3 regions of the Kitasatospora sp. NPDC101155 genome follow, and region 2 is predicted to be linked to each of the others. Evidence: riboswitches for the same ligand, from Rfam matches in the RefSeq annotation. Region 2 holds a riboswitch; each other region holds the start of a gene.
The links. Region 2 has a riboswitch for magnesium ahead of ACIRYZ_RS07715 (NRAMP family divalent metal transporter). Riboswitches for the same ligand answer to the same signal wherever they lie in the genome.
Positions count from the first base shown of each region.

Region 1: another riboswitch for magnesium. It lies ahead of ACIRYZ_RS41045 (hypothetical protein); the one in region 2 lies ahead of ACIRYZ_RS07715 (NRAMP family divalent metal transporter).
Region 3: another riboswitch for magnesium. It lies ahead of ACIRYZ_RS31970 (NRAMP family divalent metal transporter); the one in region 2 lies ahead of ACIRYZ_RS07715 (NRAMP family divalent metal transporter).

Region 1 is NZ_JBIWPN010000059.1:33,668-40,604, forward strand. Features, by position in the region: gene ACIRYZ_RS41030 (hypothetical protein) at 137-286, shown strand; gene ACIRYZ_RS41035 (lantibiotic dehydratase) at 392-3,580, shown strand; gene ACIRYZ_RS41040 (hypothetical protein) at 3,632-3,799, shown strand; M-box (ykoK) riboswitch at 4,020-4,194, shown strand; gene ACIRYZ_RS41045 (hypothetical protein) at 4,397-4,804, shown strand; gene ACIRYZ_RS41050 (2OG-Fe(II) oxygenase family protein) at 5,229-6,044, shown strand; gene ACIRYZ_RS41055 (hypothetical protein) at 6,155-6,700, opposite strand.
Region 2 is NZ_JBIWPN010000004.1:216,840-223,776, reverse strand. Features, by position in the region: gene ACIRYZ_RS07735 (PadR family transcriptional regulator) at 1-116, opposite strand, end outside; gene ACIRYZ_RS07730 (hypothetical protein) at 479-1,135, shown strand; gene ACIRYZ_RS07725 (YoaK family protein) at 1,206-1,883, opposite strand; gene ACIRYZ_RS07720 (MgtC/SapB family protein) at 1,930-2,664, opposite strand; gene ACIRYZ_RS07715 (NRAMP family divalent metal transporter) at 2,768-4,432, opposite strand; M-box (ykoK) riboswitch at 4,791-4,967, opposite strand; gene ACIRYZ_RS07710 (BlaI/MecI/CopY family transcriptional regulator) at 5,195-5,530, shown strand; gene ACIRYZ_RS07705 (M56 family metallopeptidase) at 5,527-6,411, shown strand; gene ACIRYZ_RS07700 (NlpC/P60 family protein) at 6,703-6,937, opposite strand, start outside.
Region 3 is NZ_JBIWPN010000029.1:21,655-28,591, reverse strand. Features, by position in the region: gene ACIRYZ_RS31995 (glyoxalase) at 1-239, opposite strand, end outside; gene ACIRYZ_RS31990 (hypothetical protein) at 236-727, opposite strand; gene ACIRYZ_RS31985 (winged helix-turn-helix domain-containing protein) at 782-1,222, opposite strand; gene ACIRYZ_RS31980 (hypothetical protein) at 1,269-1,517, opposite strand; gene ACIRYZ_RS31975 (hypothetical protein) at 1,590-1,877, opposite strand; gene ACIRYZ_RS31970 (NRAMP family divalent metal transporter) at 1,981-3,630, opposite strand; M-box (ykoK) riboswitch at 3,976-4,153, opposite strand; gene ACIRYZ_RS31965 (YhgE/Pip domain-containing protein) at 4,337-5,638, shown strand; gene ACIRYZ_RS31960 (LysR family transcriptional regulator) at 5,683-6,600, opposite strand; partial or broken gene fdhD (formate dehydrogenase accessory sulfurtransferase FdhD) at 6,760-6,937, opposite strand, start outside.

The DNA.
Region 1 (6,937 bases), on a different contig from region 2:
AAAACACTTTGCCACAAATCTCGGAAGATTCCCCCAACAAGGCCCCGGTTGACGGATATCGAAAAGCCCTCTAGCGTCATTCACGAGCCGGGGAAGCCCGGCCGAAAATCAGCAATAATTACGCAAGGAGAAAACCATGAAGAACACCGTTATCAACGAAGCCGAGCTGCAGTTCGACGCCTTCGACCTGGACCTCCAGGAGACCTTCGGCCAGGGTGACGAGGCCGCCCAGGTGCAGCACCCCTCGCTGGGCACCTGCTTCTGCACCTTCTCGCACTGCCACTGATTCACCGGCTCAACAACCGCCCCGGGCTGGCTTTTCCGCCCGCCCGGGGCGGCATTCTCCACGTAATGCAGCACGATCGCTGCAGTATTCCAAGAGGGGTTTCACATGTCTGCAGCGGCACGTTCCAGCGGGAATACAGCGCCATTGTTCCGCTGCGCGGGCACCGCATTGCTGAGGGCACCGCTCCTCCCCCGAACCCGCCTCGAACCGACCTGGCTGGATTTCCCCGCCGACGATTGCCTCTCCGCCCACGTCGGACGGCTCGGCTCCGATCCCGAGCTTCACGCTGCGGTAGCCCTGGCCAGCCCCTCGCTTGCACGGCTCGTGGCAGAGCTGCGGGAAGGCCGGACGATCGAGCCGAAGCGCCTGCGCAAGGCCGTACTGTCACTGACCCGCTACCAGCTGCGGATGGCCGCCCGGCCCACCCCTTTCGGGCTGTTCTCCGGCGTCACCACCGCAGGCGTGTCGGACGTCCCGGGCTTCGCCAAGGCCCGGCTCGGCAGCGCCCACCGGGTGGCCGCCCGGCCGGACATGGGCTGGCTGACGGCGCTCCTCACCGCGTTGGAGACCAGGCCGGACACCCTGGCGGTCCTGCGGGTCGTCGTCAACGAGCTCGCTTTCGTCCGCGGTGACCGCCTCGTCCTGCCCTATGTGCCCGAACGCCACGGCGCCGAGCACGCGCCCGGACGCACTGTGGTCGAGGTATCCGTCCGCTGTACGCCCGCAGTCCGTGCGGTGCTGGACCTGGCGGGCGAGCCACTGCCGTACCCCGAGCTGGAACGGCAGCTCCTGGAGCGCTTCCCCGGCGTCCCGGAACAGCGGGTGGCCGACCTGCTCCGCCCGCTGGTCGAGCGGGAGTTCCTGCTCACCGACCTCCGCCCGCCCGCCACCGCCACCGACCCGCTCGCCCACGTGCTGGACCGCCTCCCAGCCGGTCCCGAGCGCGAGGAACTCGCCGCCGTCCACCGGGAGCTGGACCGCGCGCACCCCGGAACCGACTACTCGGCCGCGATCGAACGGATGCGGCGCCTGCACGAGGCGGATCGCCTGCTCCAGGTGGATCTGGCCCTGGACGCGGACGTGACGCTGCCCGCCGAGGTCGCCGCCGAGGCCCAACGCGCCGCCGAGGTGCTGTGGCGGGTTTCCCCGACCCGTACCGTGCCGCATCTGGCCCAGTACCACGGCGAGTTCGTCGAGCGGTACAGCACCGACCGGCTCGTCCCGCTCACCGAACTGCTCGACCCCGACCGCGGTCTCGGCGCCCCGGCCGGGTACCTGATGCCACCCAGCGAGCGCGAGAAGCCGGCACCGACCGGTCCCTCAGCCGAGGACGCCCTGCGGATCGAGCTGGCGCAGACCGCGATCATGACCGGTCGCGGTGAGGTCGTGCTGGACGACGCTCTGCTCACCCGGCTCTCCCCGGACACCACCCTGCCGCCACCCGCCTCACTGGAGCTGTACGCCCGCGTCCTGGCCGGCACGGCCGAGGACCTGACGGCCGGCCGGTTCCGGCTCTGGCTCACCCCGGGGAGCGGCGCGGACCACGCCGGAGCGACCGTCGGCAGGTTCTCCCACGTGCTGCCCGAGGCGGCGCAGCGGATCGCCTCGGCCTGCGGTGAGGCCGAGGCCGGTGAGGACGTCGAGGCGGCCCAACTCGTCCTGCGGGCAGCCCGTTCGCGCTCGGCCAACCTCAACCAGGTTCGGCGCCTGAGCGACCGGCTGATCGTGGTCGGCGCCTTCGCCGACCGCACCGACCCCGGCACGGTGGCGCTGGACGACCTCGCCGTGGGCGCCGACCTCGGTGGGCTGTACCTGGTGCGGCTCAGCAGCGGCCGACGCATCGTTCCGCTCGCCTGGAACATGCTCAACCCGCAGGCCCAGGTCGGCAATGTCGGACGATTCCTGCGCGAACTGCGCCTCTTCGGTGTCAAGCCGGGCTTCGCCTGGGACTGGGGCCCGATGGAGCAGGCGCCGTACACGCCTCGCGTGCGGTACGGACGTACGGTGTTGGCACCGGCCCGCTGGCGGCCCTCCGCGCCGTTCTTCGCGGACACCGCGATGCCGCAGGAGCAGTGGCGGTCGGAGTTCGACCGCTGGCGGCAGCGCTGGGGCGTACCCGACCACGTGCTGCTCTGCGTCGCCGATCGCAGCCTGGAGCTCAACCTGGCCGCCGGGCTGCATGTACGGCTGCTGCGGCAGGACGTCGCCCGGTGGCCGGAGGCGGTGCTCCGCGAAGCGCCGACGGGCGAGGACGCGTACGGCTGGCTGTCCGGCCCGCAGGGCGCACACACGGCGGAGGTCGTCTTCCCGCTCCTCACCCGCCGCTGCGACACGGCCCCCGACCGCCCCCGCCCCGCGCTCGCGCCCACTCGCCCGGTGCGCGCGAAGCCGCCCGGCGGGGAGTGGCTCTATGCCAAGGTCTACGCATCGGCGCGCCGCCAGAACGAGCTGTTGACCTCGCAGTTGCCGCGGCTACTGGCGGAGCTCCCTGGTGGCGTGGACCGCTGGTTCTTCCTGCGCTACCGCGACCCGGAGCCCCACCTGCGGCTCCGCTTCCACGGCGATCCGACGGCCTTGAACCGCCGGCTGCTGCCGAAGTGCCACGACTGGTTCGCCGATCTGCGACGCTCGGGCCTGGCCGGACGGCTGGTGCTCGACACCTACGAACCCGAATGGGAGCGCTACGGGGGCCAGGCCGCGATGACGGCCGCCGAGGACGCGTTCTGTGCCGACAGCGCAGCGGTGATCGCCCAGCTCTCCGCGACGGAGACCGGCCGGCTGACCCTGGACCCGGTGGTCATGGCCGCGCTCAACATGCTCGACATCGCCCGGCTCCTGCACGAGGAGGAGGCCGAGGAATGGCTGCTGGACACCTACCCCAGATCCGCCACACACGACGCCCTGCGCGACAGCCGTACGGCGGCCACGCGGCTGAGCGAAGCATCCGCACTTCGCGCCCTGCCCGGCGGCGCCGAGCTCCTGGCGAGCTGGCAGCAGCGGGCTGGCGCTCTCGTCCGGTACCGCGAGGTGCTGCGCGGGACGGCCCGCACCGGCCTGGAGGCCGCCCATCTGGTGCACATGCACCACAACCGGCTGCTCGGCATCGATCCGGACGCCGAGCAGCGGGCCCGGTCCATCGCCCGTGGCGCGGCCGAGGCCGCCCGGAACCGCCACCTGCACCACGCCCGTGTGCGGCCGGCCATCTGGACCCACACCGGCCCCGGTTCCGCGCCTCCCGTATCGCTCCCCGACGCAGAGGCGCACCATGGAAGAGGCGTGAGGAGTCGGTCATGAGAATGCCCCCCCCGGACAGCGGAGGGCTCCGCACTGCTCGGGGTCCTGGTCGTGCTGCTCATCGAACTCGTCGCCCTGGCCGCCGTCCCGGTGCACGCCCGGCCGGTGGTCGGTGGAGCGCTCGCAGGCGGGGCCCTGGCAGCAGTCGCGGGCGGGGCGGCGCTGATCCACACTCGGCGGTCGGCTGCCCGGCACCACGCCTCGCATCCCGCAGCCTGACCCTCGAACCGCCGCGCGAGCCGCTCGCACTCCCGCCCTCGGGGCACCGCGACCGGATCTCGGTGCCGACCGATGGACACACCCGTGGGGCCGCGGGGCGGACGGCCACTCCGGCGCCCGGTGTTCGTCCGGGTCCGCGGCCAGCACCAAGAATTCGTCAGGACCTACCAGTTGGCGTGCTTGTTCAACGCGAAAAGGGTTATGCTGCTGGCGGTTTGAAGAGGCACCTCGTTCGGTGAGGCGTCTTCACGGACACAGGCCACTGATCCCACCCGTCGAGAGACGCTCCGGATCAGGACAGGTCTCCTCGGATTAAGGGGTGACCCCAAGTGGCTTCCGCCAACCAGGCGGATTACGCCGTGGAGTGCCAAAGCTCTGACGAGTTGGGGTGAGCCGGCGTCGTCGCGCGACCGGTCCGCTCCTTGCCGCGTCGATCAGCGCCATCATGCGCCCGGCCGGGAGGAGGCGAGAGACATGGACTGCAGTAGTCCGGGCTGTCAAAGGCCCGCCATCCCCGTGTCCTCATCCCTCCCTGGCGTGCGCTGACGCCTGTCGGCTCGCGCCCTCCAACAGCCCTATCGGCCAAGGAGGTTCACCATGACCACGCGGACGTTCCACCGCACCCCCGCCCGCCACGAGCGGCTCACCGGCCGGGCCGGACGCCTGCTGCGCGGACTGCGCTCCGACGCCACCTCTGCCACGCGGCACACCGTGCCGGCTCCGGCCGCGGGGTCCCCCGTGCTGCGCGGCTGCCTGTGGCTCACCCTCCACGACGGCGTCGACCGGCTCTACCTCCTCAACCACCGCGACTTCGCCACCACCACATCCCCCGACGTCGCCTACGACGCACGCGTCCACACCGCCTACGTGCTCACGCTCCAGGGCCACCGCCCCGACCAGCTCGCCCAGCACCTCAACCTCCCCGATGCCGCCACCCGCGCCATCGCCGAGCACGCCGAACGCTCCGGCCCCACCGGCCCAGCCACTGAGCCGCCGACCGCCTGACGTCCACGAGGTCGTTGCCCAAGGACGAAGCGACTGTCCTCTCCCATACGCCGCTACGACAGACCGGTGCCAGTCGGGCCGCCCGACGATGTCCCTTCGTGCCGCTGTGAACGGCGCGGGTCACAAGCCGGTGGGCGCAGTCGAGATCGACCACATGTTGCCCGATCGAGTCACCGCGGCGCTCGCCGACCCGGACTGTTGCGCCACGAACTCGCCGAGAGGCGCTGCCCGCTGACCGGGCTGACCGGGCTGACCGGCACATTTCGCCGGTAGTGGCAGCCCGACAACCGCCTCCGGTCTCGACTGGCCGGAGCTCGCCACAGTGGCGCCCAGTCAGTCCACCAAAAGCGGGCACCGGATCAAACGAGCTCGGTGCCTGACGCAGTGCCCGCTCAGGCCCCCGATACAGAGGATGGAAAGCATCATGCACACCGCTAACACGCACGCCGCAGGCGACCTGCTGCGCGACGGCTACACCCGCATCACGCTGCCCAGCGGCGCGGAGCGCCTGTTGCACCGGTTGCTCGGCGAGAGCAGGCTCTTCTTCGGCCGGCCGACCGAGGAAAAGTCGCGCTACGCCAGCACCGACTTCAACTTCGGCTACCGCCCGCTCGGGCGCGAGTTCTCGGTCACCGCGGACCGTCCTGATCTCAATGACTGCTTCACGCTCTGGCACGACCGCCTCGATCTGATCCCGAACTCCACTGAGATACCGGAGCTGACCGAGGCACTGCTGGCCTGGCGCGAATACCTGTCCGTGATCGTCGCGGAAACCGTCGGCGAGGTGGCCGCGCAGCTCGGCGGCCACAAGGCGCCACCGTTCGAGGCGGCCTCCTACCTCCAGCTCAACAACTACGCGGTGGCGGACTCCGATCGCGACCTGCTGCAGGACAAGCATGAGGACGGCCACCTGGTCACCGTGATCCACACCACCGAGCCGGGCCTGGAACTGTGGCTGGACGGCGAGGCCCGCCCCATGCACACCGCACCCGACGAGGTCATCCTGATGCCGGGCTCGGTCCTCACCGACCTGACCGGCGGCCGGATCCCCGCGCTCTACCACCAGGTGCGCAACCTTCGCCTGGCAAACCGCACTGCCCTGATGTACTTCGTCAACCCGGAGCTCACCGAGCCGGTCCATTCGTGGGTCACCGTGCCGGGCGCGACCCCGGTGGACTTGCGCGACCGCATCCGCAGCTACCCCGCGATGTTCGGACTGCCGGACGTCCCCGCACTCTGAGCTTTCCCCACGACGCTGGCCCACCCCCTGCGACAAGCGACCACTGCATATCGCCCTGGGATCACCCGAACCACCCGTAGGGAACGCGCCAGGGGCTGCTGGTGCGTTCCCTACGGTTTTGGCATCCGCGACACTCGGGAGGGCCAACCCCGCCCCTCCTCGCCCTTCGCGGCCAGCCGGCCGACCCGAACGAGGCCGCGGCTGCCGCGCTGGGGCCTGCTGTTCTCCCGAGTTCGACAGTTGGCGGGCACACGATCATGACGGATTGCGGTTGTGACCTGCGCGAACAGCGCCCGCTCCACGTCGGTGCGAAACCGGCGCGCGTCCAGCACCCTGGCCAGGGCCTGGTCGATGCCCAGCAGCTTCCACAGACCGTCCAGCAGCCAGACCGCACCGATCGGGCGGGAGGCCACCACCTCCAGCGGACCGCCCTCGACGCCCAGCGGCTCGGCGACGTCCACGTCCGTATCGCCGAGGTAGCGGTTCAGGGATGCGACCAGACGGCGCAGGGAGTCCAGGTCGAGCTTGTCCTCCCGTCCGAGGTTGAGCAGCACATCAGCCTGCGTCGTGCCGCCCACCCGTCGGTTCGTGGCCAGCTGCACGTACCGCACGACGCTGCCGTCCTTGTTCCACCGCTGGGTCTTCCGCACGTACATGCCCGCATGATGTCCAGTCAGGCCAGGCCACAGCAGCAGAATCCCTGAACTCGCGTGTCCGCAGCCCGATACCGCTCCAGCCCACTCAAATCACGCTGACCTGCGAAGACATCCGATCACACCTGGTCGTGTGCCCGCCAACTGTCGAAGCCGGGCTCCATGAGGGCATGAGTGGTCGACATTTCCGGCACGGGATCAGTAGGGCTTTGTTAGGTACCCCAAGTGATCGTCACTGGA
Region 2 (6,937 bases):
TGGCCGTACGGGAGGGGCTTGCCGCGACCGAAGAGGGCGTCGTAGTCGCGCTTGAGGTCGTAGCCGTGGCTCGGCTCCCGCTCCAGCAGCCCGAGGAGGGTCAAAGGAACACTCATGGGCGAAACCATACACCAGGGATATACACCGAGTGTATAGCTGGGAAGAATACGGCGCTGAGCTGGCGAAACGTCAACTGGCGGACAGGCGGGGACAGGAGGCGGCCCCCACGACCGCCCCCTGCTCCGCGCCGCGGCCCGGAACCCCCACGGTCCGGCCGGGCCGGCCTCGCGCTCAGGCACGGAGGGCGCGGCCGGACTCCAGCCTGCCCGGGCGGGCGGCGCCTGCCGAGGGCCGAACGTCCCGGGTGGTGCGGTCGGTGGCACGACGAGCGGGCGCCACTCTTGTGCGCGAGGGGCCGTCGGGTGGAGATTGGGTGATGAAACCCTGTACGTCCCCGCGCCCTTGAGGAGTCCTCACCGTGCCCAGCACACCCCGCTCCGCCCGGCCCGCGTCGCTCCCGCGGCGAACCGGCCGTCAGCTGCGGCGGGCCTTCGGCACTCGGCACGAACCGCTGGTCCGCCCGCTCGACCGCGCCCGGGCCCGGGCCTGGCTGCTCGCGATCGTCGGCGGGCTGGCGGCGGTCGCCGTCTCCGTGCTGGGCGCCCTGCTCCTCTACCGCTCGACCGCGCCGCAGGCCGCCGCCGACCGGGTGCGGCTGCACCGGGTGGACGCCGTGGTCGCCGTCCTCCCCGACCACGGCGCCGCCACCGGCAGCCGCTTCGCGGACGGCTACAACAGCCGGATCGAGGTCCCGGCCGCCTGGAACTACCCTGCGGGCACCGCGCACACCGGTACCGTCGAGGCCCCTCGCACGGCCACCACCGGCACCGTCGTCCCGATCTGGGTCGACCCCGCGGGCACCCCCACCACTCCCCCGGCCAACCGCGCCTCCCTCGCCGTCTTTGCCGCCTGCACCGGCGCCGGCGTCCTCCTCGCCCTCCTCGCGATGCTGACCCTGGCACTGCGGCTGCGCCTCCACTCCCTCGACCGCCGCGCCGAGACCGCCTGGACCACCAGCTGGGCCCGCCTCGAGCCGCTCTGGAGCGGCCGCGCCGGACACCGCCGCGAGGATTGAGAAGCTGCCGACTCCGGAAGCCTTCGCGCCCCCTCAGCCGTTCGGCGAGGGGGCGCGAGGGCGTTCGGCCTCAGAGGCGCTCGGTCCAGGCGGGCGCCGGGGTGGGCTTGCCGGCGTGGTGGGTGAGGACGGCCACCGCGACCAGCAGGGCGAGGGCCAGGGCCAGCGCGGTGGGGACGTTGGCGTGGAGGACGAGCAGCGCGCCGAGCAGGGCGCCGGCGAACATCCAGACGACGGAGGCGATACGGCGCAGGCCGGTGAGGTCGGCGGCGAGGGCGGTGATGGTCATGGTGAGCACGGTGGTGGTGAGGTCGGGGACCTTGAGCGAGCGGACCACCGCGTTCTGGCCGCCCATGGCGAGGGCGAGCAGGCCGATCAGGGTGTAGCGGGCGGGTTCGGAGCCGTGGCCGATGACGGCCGCCAGGACGGTGCTCGCGGCGACCAGCACCGCCTGGGCGGCGACGGCGGCGGTCAGCAGCCGGCCGCGGTGGCCGGGCAGGTGCCGGGCGAGGTGGCCGCCGGCCAGGGCGCCGAGCAGGAACACGGCGAGGGCGGCGAGTGAGGCGGTGGCGGAGAGGTTCGCGGCGCCGGCCAGGGCGAAGCCGAGGAAGACCACGTTGCCGGTCATGTTGGCGACGAAGACGTGCCCGAGTTCGAGGTAGCTGACCGCGTCCACCATCCCGGTGACCACGGTCAGCACCAGCAGCATCGGCACCAGCGGCCCGTGCTCGGGGTCGGGTTTCAGCATCGGGCCTCCCGGGCGGTTCGCGTGACGGTCCTTCCGTTCTACTCCCTCAGGCGAGCGCCGGGCTGCCGGACTCGTCCGACTCCTCGTCCAGGTGCCAGTGCAGGTCCCGCACCCCGGGCTCCAGCGACAGCCGGGTGACGACCTGCTCCAGGGCCGGGGTCACCTGCCCGGTGATCGCCACGGTGGCGCGCAGGCTGGTGGCGTCGCCCTGTTCCGTGCGGCGGGCACGCAGGCCGGTGGGGGCGAGGCCGGAGGCGGCCAGGGCCTGGAGCAGCAGGGCGCGGATGTGGGTCTCGGACTTGCGGTCGCACTCCAGGTGGACGGTGGCCCGGCAGGTGGAGTCCGGGTCGCTGCCGGACTGCGGGGCCCGGTCGAGCGCCCGGCCGGCCGGGCGCAGCACCAGGTGGACGGCGAGCACGGCGAGCGCGCCGAGGCCGGCGAGCTCCAGCTTGCCGGAGGCGGCCAGCACCCCGACGGCGGCCGAACACCAGAGCGTGGCGGCGGTGTTGAGGCCGCGCACGCCGGCGCCGTCGCGCAGGATGACGCCACCGCCCAGGAAGCCGATGCCGGAGACGACGTACGAGGCGACCCGGGTGGGGCTGCCGGTGTCGCCGACCGCCTCGCTGTAGAGCACGAACAGGGTGGCGCCGGCGGCGACCAGGGCGTTGGTGCGCAGGCCGGCCATCCGGGCCCGCCACTGGCGCTCGACGCCGATCAGTGCGCCGCAGGCGACGCCGGTGGCGAGCCGGACCAGGAACTCGACGGTGGTCAGGGTGTGCACGACGGCACCTCCTCCAGAGGAATCACGGGGAACGCGGGAAAAGGAAACGAACGGGTGGCGAGCCGCTGCCCACCACCCGTCCGTACGGGCTTCGATCGGTGGCTCAGTGGTTCAGCGCGGTCTGCACGATCTTGATGATGACCATGACCATCGCGATCAGCAGGTAGGTGCGCAGGGCGCCCATGCCGATCTTGCGGGCGGTGGACATCACCGGGCGGCTCAGCGTCTCCAGCGGGGGCATCCGCCAGTTCTCCCGGTCCGTGCGGTCGATCGGGTCCTCCTTGGTGCCGCGGCGGCCGAAGGTGAAGAAGTACCCGGCGACGAGCACACCCGCCACGCCGCAGCCGGCCATGATCCACAGGATCGCGTCCGAGCTGATGTCCGGCCAGACCACGGCCGCGGTCAGGATCAGCGACAGCATGACCAGCACGCCGACCACCGCCGAGGTGAAGGCGTTGGTCTTCGGCCCGTTGCGCCAGGGGCCGAGCACGGCCTTGTCGTTGCAGAGCAGCAGCAGGAAGACCGTCGCGGAAGGCAGCAGCACGCCGGCCAGCACCTGCACGAACTGGGTCATCAGGCCCTGCATGTAGTCGTTCGACAGCAGGGTGATCGCCGCGGCGACCACCACCAGGCCGGCGTAGACCGCGTAGAAGCCCTTGGCGCCCTTGACCCCGCGGTGCAGCGAGTGCTTGATGCCGAAGACGTCGCCGATGGCGTAGGCGGTGGACAGGGACACCGCGAAGGCGCCGATGATCGAGGCGTCCAGCAGCGCGATGGCGAACAGCACGCCCACCAGGTGGCCGGCCTTGTCCTCCAGGCCCTTGGCCACGGCGGCCGCGTCGGAGAACTGGCCGAAGCCGTCGGTGCCCGCGAAGGCGGCGGCGGTGAAGCCGATCATCGCGGCGGCGCCGATGATCACGATCGCGATGCCGATCCACAGGTCGACCTTCTCGTACTTCATGAAACGCGGCGTGATCCGCTTGTCGATGACGTACGACTGCTGGAAGAACAGCTGCCACGGGGCGACGGTGGTGCCCACGATCGAGACGATGACGAGCATGACGGCCGCGAGCTGGCCGGAACCGCCCGGCATCTGCGGCACCACGAAGTCGTGGGTCATCTGCGAGGTCTTGGGGTGGACCATGAAGTAGATCGGCACCAGCAGCAGCGAGCCCACGCACAGGGCGATGGCGACGCGCTCGAAGCGCTGGAAGGAGCCGGTGAAGGCCGAGGCGATGATGATCGCCGCCGCCAGGATGACCGAGGCGACCTTGGGCAGGCCCAGGTACCCGGCCGCCAGCGTGACGCCGATGAACTCGGTGACCAGGGTCAGCGCGTTCAGCAGGAACAGGTCGATGACGCTGAACGCGCCCCAGAACTTGCCGAACCGCTCCAGGATGAGGCGGGCGTGGCCGACGCCGGTGACGGCGCCCAGGCGCAGCACCATCTCCTGGTTGACGTAGAGCACCGGGATCAGCAGGGCCAGCGTCCACAGCAGCTGGGTGCCGTAGTTCTGGCCGGCCTGGCCGTAGGTGGAGAAGGCGCCGGCGTCGTTGTCGCCGACCATCACGATCAGGCCGGGGCCGACGATCGCCAGCAGCGTCTTGAGCTTCGCGGACAGACCCTGGCGCGGGGCGTTGTCGTCCAGCTTGATGGTGCCGAGCGCGCCCCTGATGTCGCCGACGTGGGCGTCGTCGAGCACGGCGGACTGGGCGGTGGGAGCGGTGGGGACCGTGGAAACCTTCGGGTCCAGCATCACGTTGGTCATGGCGGGGCCTCCCTGCCCCCTTCCTGGAGGGGGCGACAGGGGGCACGCAGCAGCGATCCTCCCTGCGAGCGCACGGCATCCGCTCCACACGGCGACGCTGAGCGGCGGCGGCCGTACGGGCATGAGGATGCGTCAGGCGGCTTGCGTCCAGGCATGGTTGAGCGCGGGACGAAGCACCGGGTGAACGCGCAGGGAAGGTTGTTACCGCGTGCCGGAGGTGTTCGAGAGCATGCGGGGGCAGGGGCAACTGTGGCCCGGACTAGGACAGTCCATGTCTCCCACCTCCTCCCGGTCGGGGGCGCACCGTCTGTGCGCCGCATCACGACACGGCAAGGAGCACACCGGCCCCGAATGGACCGGTACACCCCAACTCGTCAGAGCTTTGGCACTCCACGGCGTGTCCAGCCTGCCTGGCCGGAAGCCACTTGGGGTCAACCCTTAAGTCGGGAAGACCTGTCCTGAACCTGGGCGTCTCTCGACGTCGTCGGGTCAGTGGCCTGTGTCCGTGAAGACGCCTCACCGAACGAGGTGCCTTTTCAAACCTCCCCAAGCATAGACCCGCCACGAACGGCCCAATCACGTTTTCGGCCGATCCGCTACACCTTTGTAGAACCTTGACCAAGCGCACTCCCTTCACCCTCTCGCGCCCGGCACCCGCCGTAGCATGGGCCGCGTTCCAGCGGGCGAAGGGCGCCGGCGGTCGGTTCGGCAAGGGAGACCACGGCGGTGCTACGGGGGTTCGGCGATCTGGAGGCCGAGATCATGGACCGGCTCTGGTCCTGGGGCCGTCCGGCCACGGTGCGCGAGGTGGTCGACGACCTCCAGCGGCAGCGGCCGGTCGCGTACACCACGGTGACCACCGTCGCCGACATCCTGCACACCAAGGGCTGGCTGCGCCGGGACAAGGTCGGCCGCGCCTGGGTGTACGAACCGACCTGCACCCGCGAGGTGTACACCGCCGAGCTGATGCACCAGGCGCTGGAGACCACCCCGGACCGGGCCGGCGCGCTGCTGCGCTTCGTCGACCGGATCAGCGGGGACGAGGCCTCCGCCCTGCTCGCCGCCCTCGAACAGGTCAAGGCCCGGGACGCCGAGTGACGCTCGCCCTGCTCGGCCTCTACCTGGCCGTGACCGGCGTCCTGCTGCCCCGCCGGCTGGCCGGCTCCACCCGGCTCCAAACCCGTCCGACCCTGGGCGCGGCGCTGTGGCTGGCGTTGATGGCCTCCTTCACCGTCGCCCTGGTGCTCGCCGCGCACCACGCGCTGGAGCCCGCCGCCCACGAGCCGGCCGGGCTGCTCGGACTGCTCCCCCACCTCGAACCGGCCGGGCCGGTCGTGCCGCACACCCATGGCTGGTGGCTGCCGGCCGCAGCCGGGGCGCTGCTCGCCCTCGCGCTGGCCGCGGTCGGCGCCCGGGCCGGGCGGGCCCGGCGGCGGCACCGGGCGGTGCTGGACGTGGTCGCCGTACGGGACCGGCGCTGGGGCGCGCTGGTGCTGGAGCACGCCCACCCGACGATCTACTGCCTGCCCGGGCGTCGCTCCCGGGTCGTGCTGTCGCGCGGGGCGCTGCGACTGCTCGACGAGCGGCAGCTCGCCGCGGCCGTCGCGCACGAGCACGGGCACATCCGCGGCCGCCACCACCTGTTCCGGCTGCCCGCCGACACCTTCGCGCTGCTGCTCGGGCCGCTGCCGCTGGCCCGGCTGGGGCGCTCCGAGGTGGCGCTGCTGCTGGAGATGGCGGCGGACGACGCGGCGCTGGCGAAGGTGTCGCGGGGCGAACTGGCCTCGGCGCTCTGCGCGTTGGCCACGTCCGGTCCGGCTCCGGGTGGGTCCCTGGGGGCGGCGTCCACCGGGGTGCTGACCCGGGTCCGTCGGCTGGCGCGGCCCGGCGGCGGCCGGCGGCGCCAACTGGCCGGGTGGCTGGCGGTGTCGGCACTGCCGGTGCTGCCGTACCTGCTGGCCTGCGCGCCGCACCCGTAGGTCGTTCCACCAGTACCCAGCGGCGGCGCAGGTACGCCCCAGCCTTCTCGCGTCTCGGCGGCGACCGGGACTACCGCCGCGGGCGCCCGGGTGATCGCGGCCGACGCTGTCGGAGCGCCCGGGTGATCGCGGTCGGCGCTGTCGGAGCGCCCGGCCACCCTCTGGGCAACGTTTCGACCGGTCCGCTCAGTTGAGGCCGCTTCCGGCCGGACGGAACGTCCTCCGATCGTTCTGCGGCCCCACCCCGACGGCCGCGCGCAGGGGTTGACGGGGCCGCCGGGGCGGAAGGGTTTACGGGCGGACGGCGCCGACGTAGGGCATGGCGTCGATGGGGAGGACCTCGACGTTCTTGCCGGTGCGGGGGGCGTGGATCATCTTGCCGTCGCCGATGTAGATGCCGACGTGGTGGATGTCGCCGTAGAAGAAGACCAGGTCGCCGGGCTGAAGGTCGGCGCGGGCGACGCGGGGGCCGTCGTTCCACTGGTCCTGGGACATCCGGGAGAGCTTGACGCCCGCCGCGCGGTAG
Region 3 (6,937 bases), on a different contig from region 2:
TCGATCTCGCAGACCGCCATCCCCGGGTGGGCCTTGGTGCTGGGGCGGAAGCGCTCCTCGATGCCGAGGTAGAGCCGCACCCGGCCGCCGTCGGCGGCGAACCAGCAGCCGCCGCGCCCGGTGAGCGGCTGGGGCTTGGGGATCTCCGCCATCTGCAGCACGTCGCCGTAGAAGGCGCGCAACAGGGCCTCGCTGCCGGGTGGGGCGGAGAGCTGGACGTGGTCGAGGGCCGTGATCAATGCGGCCTCCTGTCGGACGAGGTCGGAACGGACGTGGCGTGGCTCCGGGCCGCGGCTACCAGCAGCCGGGCGGTCGGGGTGGGCAGGTCCAGGTGGCGGGCGATCCACTGGGGGTCGTGCCCGTGGGTGGCGAACACCCAGGCGGTGTAGAGCCGGTTCAGCCCCGGGGCGTCGGCGGAGAGCAGGAGCGGGCGGACCTGCTCCATCGGGAAGCCCTCCAGCGAGCGGGCGCTGAACCACTGGGTGTCGTCGTCTCCGGCCCCGGCGGCGACCCGCTCGGCGGCCGGCCGGCCCGCCCGCCGGCTCTGGGCCAGCAGCAGGGCGAGCAGCAGCCCGGCCGTCGCGGCGCCGATGAGCACGCCGGACAGGAAGGGCCGCAGCGGGGCCGGGGCGAGGGCGAGGGCGGCGGTCTGGAGGACGAGCAGGAGGAGGACGCCGCACAGGGCGGTCCCTCTGCCGGTCCCGGGGAACAGGGCGGTTCTGGTCATGTGCGGCGTCCTCCTTCGGTGGTGCGGTGGGTGCGGCTGCCGGCTCGGGCGGCCTCAGGCGGCGCGGACCAGCCGGGGGTCGTACTTGTAGCCGATCTGCCGGACGGTGGCGATCGCCTCCCGGTGGCCGGGGCCGAGCTTGCGGCGGATCCGGGCTATGTGGGTGGCGATGGTGCGGGTGTCGCCGGTGTCCGGCCGGCCCCAGACCGCCTCCATCAGCTGGCGGCGGGAGTGCACCCGCAGCGGGTTGCCGACCAGGTGCGCGAGCAGTTCGAACTCCAGGTACGGCAGGTCGAGCTGCTGGCCGTCGACGGTGACGGTGCGCTGATCGGGGTCGACCACCAGTCCGGGGTCCGGGCTGATGACGGGGCGCGTGGCGGCCGGTGCGGCCGGTGCGGCCGGTGCGGGGCGCAGGTGCCGCACCGGTGCCGGGACGGCGGGGGCGGCGGCGTGGTCCGAGAAGATGGCTTCGAGCCTGGGGTAGCGCACGGCCATGGCGGAGCTCCTTCGTCGGGTCGAAACGAGTCGGGGAAGTGGTGGGTCAGAGGCCCGGGTGCCAGGAGGCTTCCAGCCGGGCCGTCCCGTTCGGGGCGGTGACGGTCCGCCAGCTGGACCGCATCGGCAACGGGCGGCCGCTCGGCACGGTCGCGGCCGGCCCGGCGACGGCCTGCAGGACGGGGTTGTCCAGCGGGCTCGCTGCCAGGCGTCGGCCCACCGCGGCGAGGGCGGCGCGCAGTCGGCCGGGGTCGGTGGACGGAAGGGCGGGCTGGAACGCGGCAACGATGGACATGGCAGGTCACCTCCGTGACGGGACAATGAAAAATGAGCAAGTGCGCCGATGTGCGCGGTAATCGATGAAGACTCAGGCAGCGGTCGCGGTGGCGGCCCGGTGATGGGCGGCGGCGTGGGCGAGGCGGTGCGCGGCGGCCGGCGGGAGGTCCGCGAAGGCGGCGAGCCAGTCCGGGCGGTGCCCCTGGCGGGCGAGCAGGTAGGCCAGGTGGACGCGCGGCTCGTACGCGGAGGCCGGGCTGTTGGGCGTGCCCGAGTGGGGGCAGGCGCCGGGGTCGTCGAGGCGGTAGGCGCGCTCGACGCCGTCGTACAGGGCGAGGCGGACGCTCGGGCAGTGGTGGAGCAGGGGGGTGGTGCGCATGGCCGTACTCCCTTCCTTCCCCCTGGTGCGGGGTGGTTGAGGGTTCCGGGTCGGGGCCGGGGGCGGCGGGGCTCATTTCGAGGCGCCGCCCCCGGCGTCCGGGTCAGTGGCTCAGGGCGGTCTGGACGATCTTGATGATGACCATGACCATCGCGATCAGCAGGTAGGTGCGCAGGGCGCCCATGCCGATCTTGCGGGCGGTGGACATGACCGGCCGCTCCAGCGTCTCCAGCGGGGGCATCCGCCAGCTCTCCCGACCGGTGCGGTCGATCGGGTCCTCCTTGGTGCCGCGGCGGCCGAAGGTGAAGAAGTACCCGGCGACCAGCACGCCCGCCACACCGCAGCCGGCCATGATCCACAGGAGCGCGTCGGAGCTGATGTCAGGCCAGACCACGGCGGCGGTCAGGATCAGCGACAGCATGACCAGGATGCCGACCACGGCGGAGGTGAAGGCGTTGGTCTTGGGGCCGTTGCGCCAGGGGCCGAGTACGGCCTTGTCGTTGCAGAGCAGCAGCAGGAAGACCGTGGCGGAGGGCAGCAGCACACCGGCCAGCACCTGGACGAACTGGGTCATCAGGCCCTGGGCGTAGTCGGTGGACAGCAGGGTGATCGCCGCGGCCACCACGACCACGCCGGCGTAGATGCCGTAGAAGCCCTTGGCGCCCTTGACCCCGCGGTGCAGCGAGTGCTTGATGCCGAAGACGTCGCCGATGGCGTAGGCGGTGGACAGCGACACCGCGAAGGCACCGATGATCGAGGCGTCCAGCAGCGCGATGGCGAACAGCACGCCCACCAGGTGTCCGGCCTTGTCCTCCAGGCCCTTGGCGATGCCGGCCGCGTCGGTGAAGTTGCCGAAGCCGTCGGTGCCGTCGAAGGCGGCGGCGCAGAGGCCCATCATGGCGGAGGCGCCGATGATCACGATCGCGATGCCGATCCACAGGTCGGCCTTCTCGTACTTCATGAAGCGCGGGGTGATGCGCTTGTCGATGACGTACGACTGCTGGAAGAACAGCTGCCAGGGGGCGACGGTGGTGCCGACGATGGAGACGATCAGCAGCATGACGGTCGCGAGCTCACCCGAGGCGCCCGGCATCTGCGGCACCACGAAGTCGTGGGCCATCTGCGAGGTCTTGGGGTGGACCATGAAGTAGATCGGCACCAGCAGCAGCGAGCCGACGCACAGCGTCACCGCGACCCGCTCGAAGCGCTGGAAGGAGCCGGTGAAGGCAGAGGCGATGATGACCGCCGCCGCCAGCACCACCGAGGCGACCTTGGGCAGGCCCAGGTACCCGGCCGCGAGTGTCACGCCGATGAACTCGGTGACCAGGGTCAGCGCGTTCAGCAGGAAGAGGTCGATGACGCTGAACGCGCCCCAGAACTTGCCGAAGCGCTCCAGGATGAGGCGGGCGTGGCCGACGCCGGTGACGGCGCCCAGGCGCAGCACCATCTCCTGGTTGACGTAGAGCACCGGGATCAGCAGGGCCAGCGTCCACAGCAGCTGGGTGCCGTAGTTCTGGCCGGCCTGGCCGTAGGTGGAGAAGGCGCCGGCGTCGTTGTCGCCGACCATCACGATCAGGCCGGGGCCGACGATCGCGAGCAGGGTCTTGAGTCTTGCTGAAAGACCCTGGCGTGGTGCGTCGTCATCGAGCTTGATGGTGCCGAGCGCACCCTTGATGTCGCCGACGTGGGCGTCGTCAAGTACCGCCGAACGCTGCGGCGGAACCTTCGAGTCGAGTGTGGCGTTGGTGGTCATGGCGTTCCTCCCGTGGGCCCCTGACAGGTGGGGCGGTTGGGGGCACGCGGCAGCAGTCCCCCCTGCGTGCGGGCACGGCGCGTCGGCGCGCGGCGGTGCGCGCCCGTTCGGGCACGGCGGAGCCGCGTGCGTGGTGCTCAGTGCTGATGCGTCGTCGGATGTACGCGCAGGGAAGGTTGTTACCGCGTGCCAGAGGTGTACGGGGTGTACGAGGACAGGCGGAGGTAGGGGCTACTGTGGCCCGGACTACTGCAATCCATGTCTCTCGCCTCCTCCCGGTCGACGCACCCCGTGGTGCGTGTCATCGACGCGGCAAGGAGTTCGCCGGCGCGCGAAGCGACCGCCGGCTCACCCCAACTCGTCAGAGCTTTGGCACTCCACGGCGTGTCCAACCCCCTTGGGCCGGAAGCCACTTCGGATCAACCCTTAGGTCGGGAAGATCTGTCCTAACCCTGGGCGTCTCTCGACGTCGTCGGATCAGTGGCCTGTGTCCGTGAAGAAGCCTCACCGAACGAGGTGCCTTCTTCAAACCTCCAGAAGCATAGACCGGCCGGAGGTCTATACTTGCGCACTTGGTAGAACCTTTACCTTTGTGAAGGGGAGCCACCCGCCCGGGTGGCGCGGGTTTGACCACCCTGCCGCCACGGAACGACTTCCCGCCGTACCCGCAGCGGCACCAGGCAGTGCCCACGACCCGAGGGGTGGCATGGCGACCACAGGCTCCCAGGGGGCTCCCCGACAGGCGAGGGCGCTGGCGCTCGCCCGGCACCCCAAGCTGTGGCTCTTCCCGAGCGTCCTGTGCGGCCTGCTGGCCGTGGTGCTCTCACTGCTCTACATGGGCGGCATCGTCAACCCGAACGGGAACCTGCACCGGCTGCCGATCGCCCTGGTGAACGCCGATCAGGGCGCGCCGCCGCCCGGCCGCCCGGTGAACCTCGGAACCGAGCTGACCCGGGCGGTGGTGGCCGGAACCCCCGACGACACCGTCGACTGGCGGCAGACCGACGACGCCGGCGTCCGCGACCTGCTCGCCTCCGGCAAGGTCTACGGCGCGCTGCTCGTGCCGGAGGACTTCACCGCGACCGTCACCAAGCTGGCCGCCGGCGGCGCCACCGAACGGCCCACCCTGACCGTCCTCACCAACCCCGGCCTCGGCAGCCTCGGCGCCTCGATGGCCGCGCAGATCGTCCAGACCGCCGCCCACCAGGCCTCGGTCACGACCGGCAAACAGCTGCTGGCCGCCCTACCGGCCTCGACCGCCCGGGGCCCGGACACCGGCGCCACCGCCCGGCTGCTGCTCGCCGACCCGATCGCCGTCACCGCCCGGGTCGGCCACCCGATCGGCGGCCACAGCGGCCTCGGCCTGAGCGCCTTCTACTACGCCCTGCTGGCCGTGCTGACCGGCTTCATCGGCGGCAACATCATCCACAACGGCGTCGACGGCGCGCTCGGCTACAGCGACAGCGAGATCGGCCCCTGGCACACCCGCCGTCCGACCGTCCCGATCAACCGCACCCAGACCCTGCTGCTCAAGATGGTCATGACGGCCGGGATCATGCTGCCCACCGCCTCCCTGGTGCTGCTCTGCACGGTCGGCATCCTCGGCATGGACGCCCCGCACCAGGCGATGCTCTGGCTGTTCGGCTACTGCGCGAGCGTGGCCGTCGGCCTCGGGGTGCAGGCGATCAACGCCGCGTTCGGCGGGATCGGGCAGCTGGTGTCCATGTTCGTCTTCATCGCGCTGGCCCTGCCCTCCTCCGGGGCGACCGTCCCGCTCCAGGCCGTGCCCGGGTTCTACCGCTTCCTCGGCATCTTCGAGCCGATGCGCCAGCTGAGCGCGGGCATCCGGGCGATCCTCTACTTCGACGCCCGGGGAGACGCCGGGCTGGCCCGCGGCTGGATCATGATCGTCGTCGGCCTGGTGCTCGCACTGGCCTTCGGCTTCGCGATGACCCGCTACTACGACCGCAAGGGCCTGCACCGCTGGACGCCTCAGCCCTCGGACTGACTCCCGTGGGCGTGCCGGTCGACCGGGCCCCGCGCGTCGAGCCGCTACGCCCCCGGCAGGCTGCCCAGGACGGCGGCGACATCCGTCCGCCGGGCCACCTCTAGCAGCGCGCGGGCCATCACCGAACCCGGCTCCCGGGCGGCGATCACCAACCCGATCGGCGCGCTGTGCACCGGCTCCACCAGCGGAACGGCCTGCATCCCCGGCGGGACGCCGAACACGTGCAGCCAGGCGTACGGCACCACGCTGGCCCAGTGACCGGTGCGCACGTGCGCGAACAGCGAGGCCACCGAGTCGGTCTCCACCCGGGGCGTCGGCTCCAGCCCGAGGCCCGTGAACACCTCGTCCAGTACCCGGCGGCCCTGCATGCCCGGGTGCAGCAGGCACAGCGGCAGCCGGGAGGCCTCCGCCCAGGTGGCGCGCGGATGCCGGGCCGGCCCGTCCGCCAGGCTGGTCAGCAGGACGTACCGTTCCTCGTACAGCGGCAGGGCGCGCAGGTCCGCGGAGCCAGGCCCGGGCAGGTAGGTGATGCCCGCGTCGATCTCGAAGTTCCGTACCTGGCGCAGCAGTTCCTCGGAGCGCAGGTTGGTGGACAGCTCCACGGCCACCAGCGGGTGGGCGGCGCAGAGTGGCCCGGTGAGCAGCGAGACGGCGCCCGAGGCGGTCGGCACGGCGCCGATCCGCAGTCGTCCGCTCAGCCCGGTGCGCAGCGCGTCCACCTCGTCCCGCAGGGCGTTTCGGTCGGCCAGGATGCGCTGCGCCCACAGCACGATCCGTTCGCCCTCGGGGGTGAGGCCCTCGTAGGCCCGGCCGCGCCGCACCAGCAGCACCTTCAGCTCGTCCTCCAGCTTGCGGACGGCCTCGGACAGGGCCGGCTGGGAGACGTGGCATGCCTGGGCGGCGCGGGCGAAGTGGCGCTCGCGGGCGAGGGCGACCAGGTACTCGAGCTGGCGGAAGAGCATCTACTCGGCCACCGGGACGGGGTCGGTGCGGCCGGTACCGCTGTGCGCGGGGCCGAGGCGGGCAGGGTCGAGTCGAACCAGGTCGACGGGGGCAGGGTCGACGGGGGCAGGGTCGAGGCGGGCCGGGTCGGGTCGGTCGGTGTCGAGCCGGTCGGTGTCGATGCGGTCCGCGCGGGTGTAGACGTTCATCGAGTCGCCGCGCAGGAAGCCGACCAGGGTCAGCCCGCTCTCCTCGGCCAGGTCCACCGCCAGCGAGGAGGGCGCGGAGACGGCGGCGAGCATCGGGACGCCCGCCATCACGGCCTTCTGCACCAGCTCGAAGGAGGCCCGGCCGCTG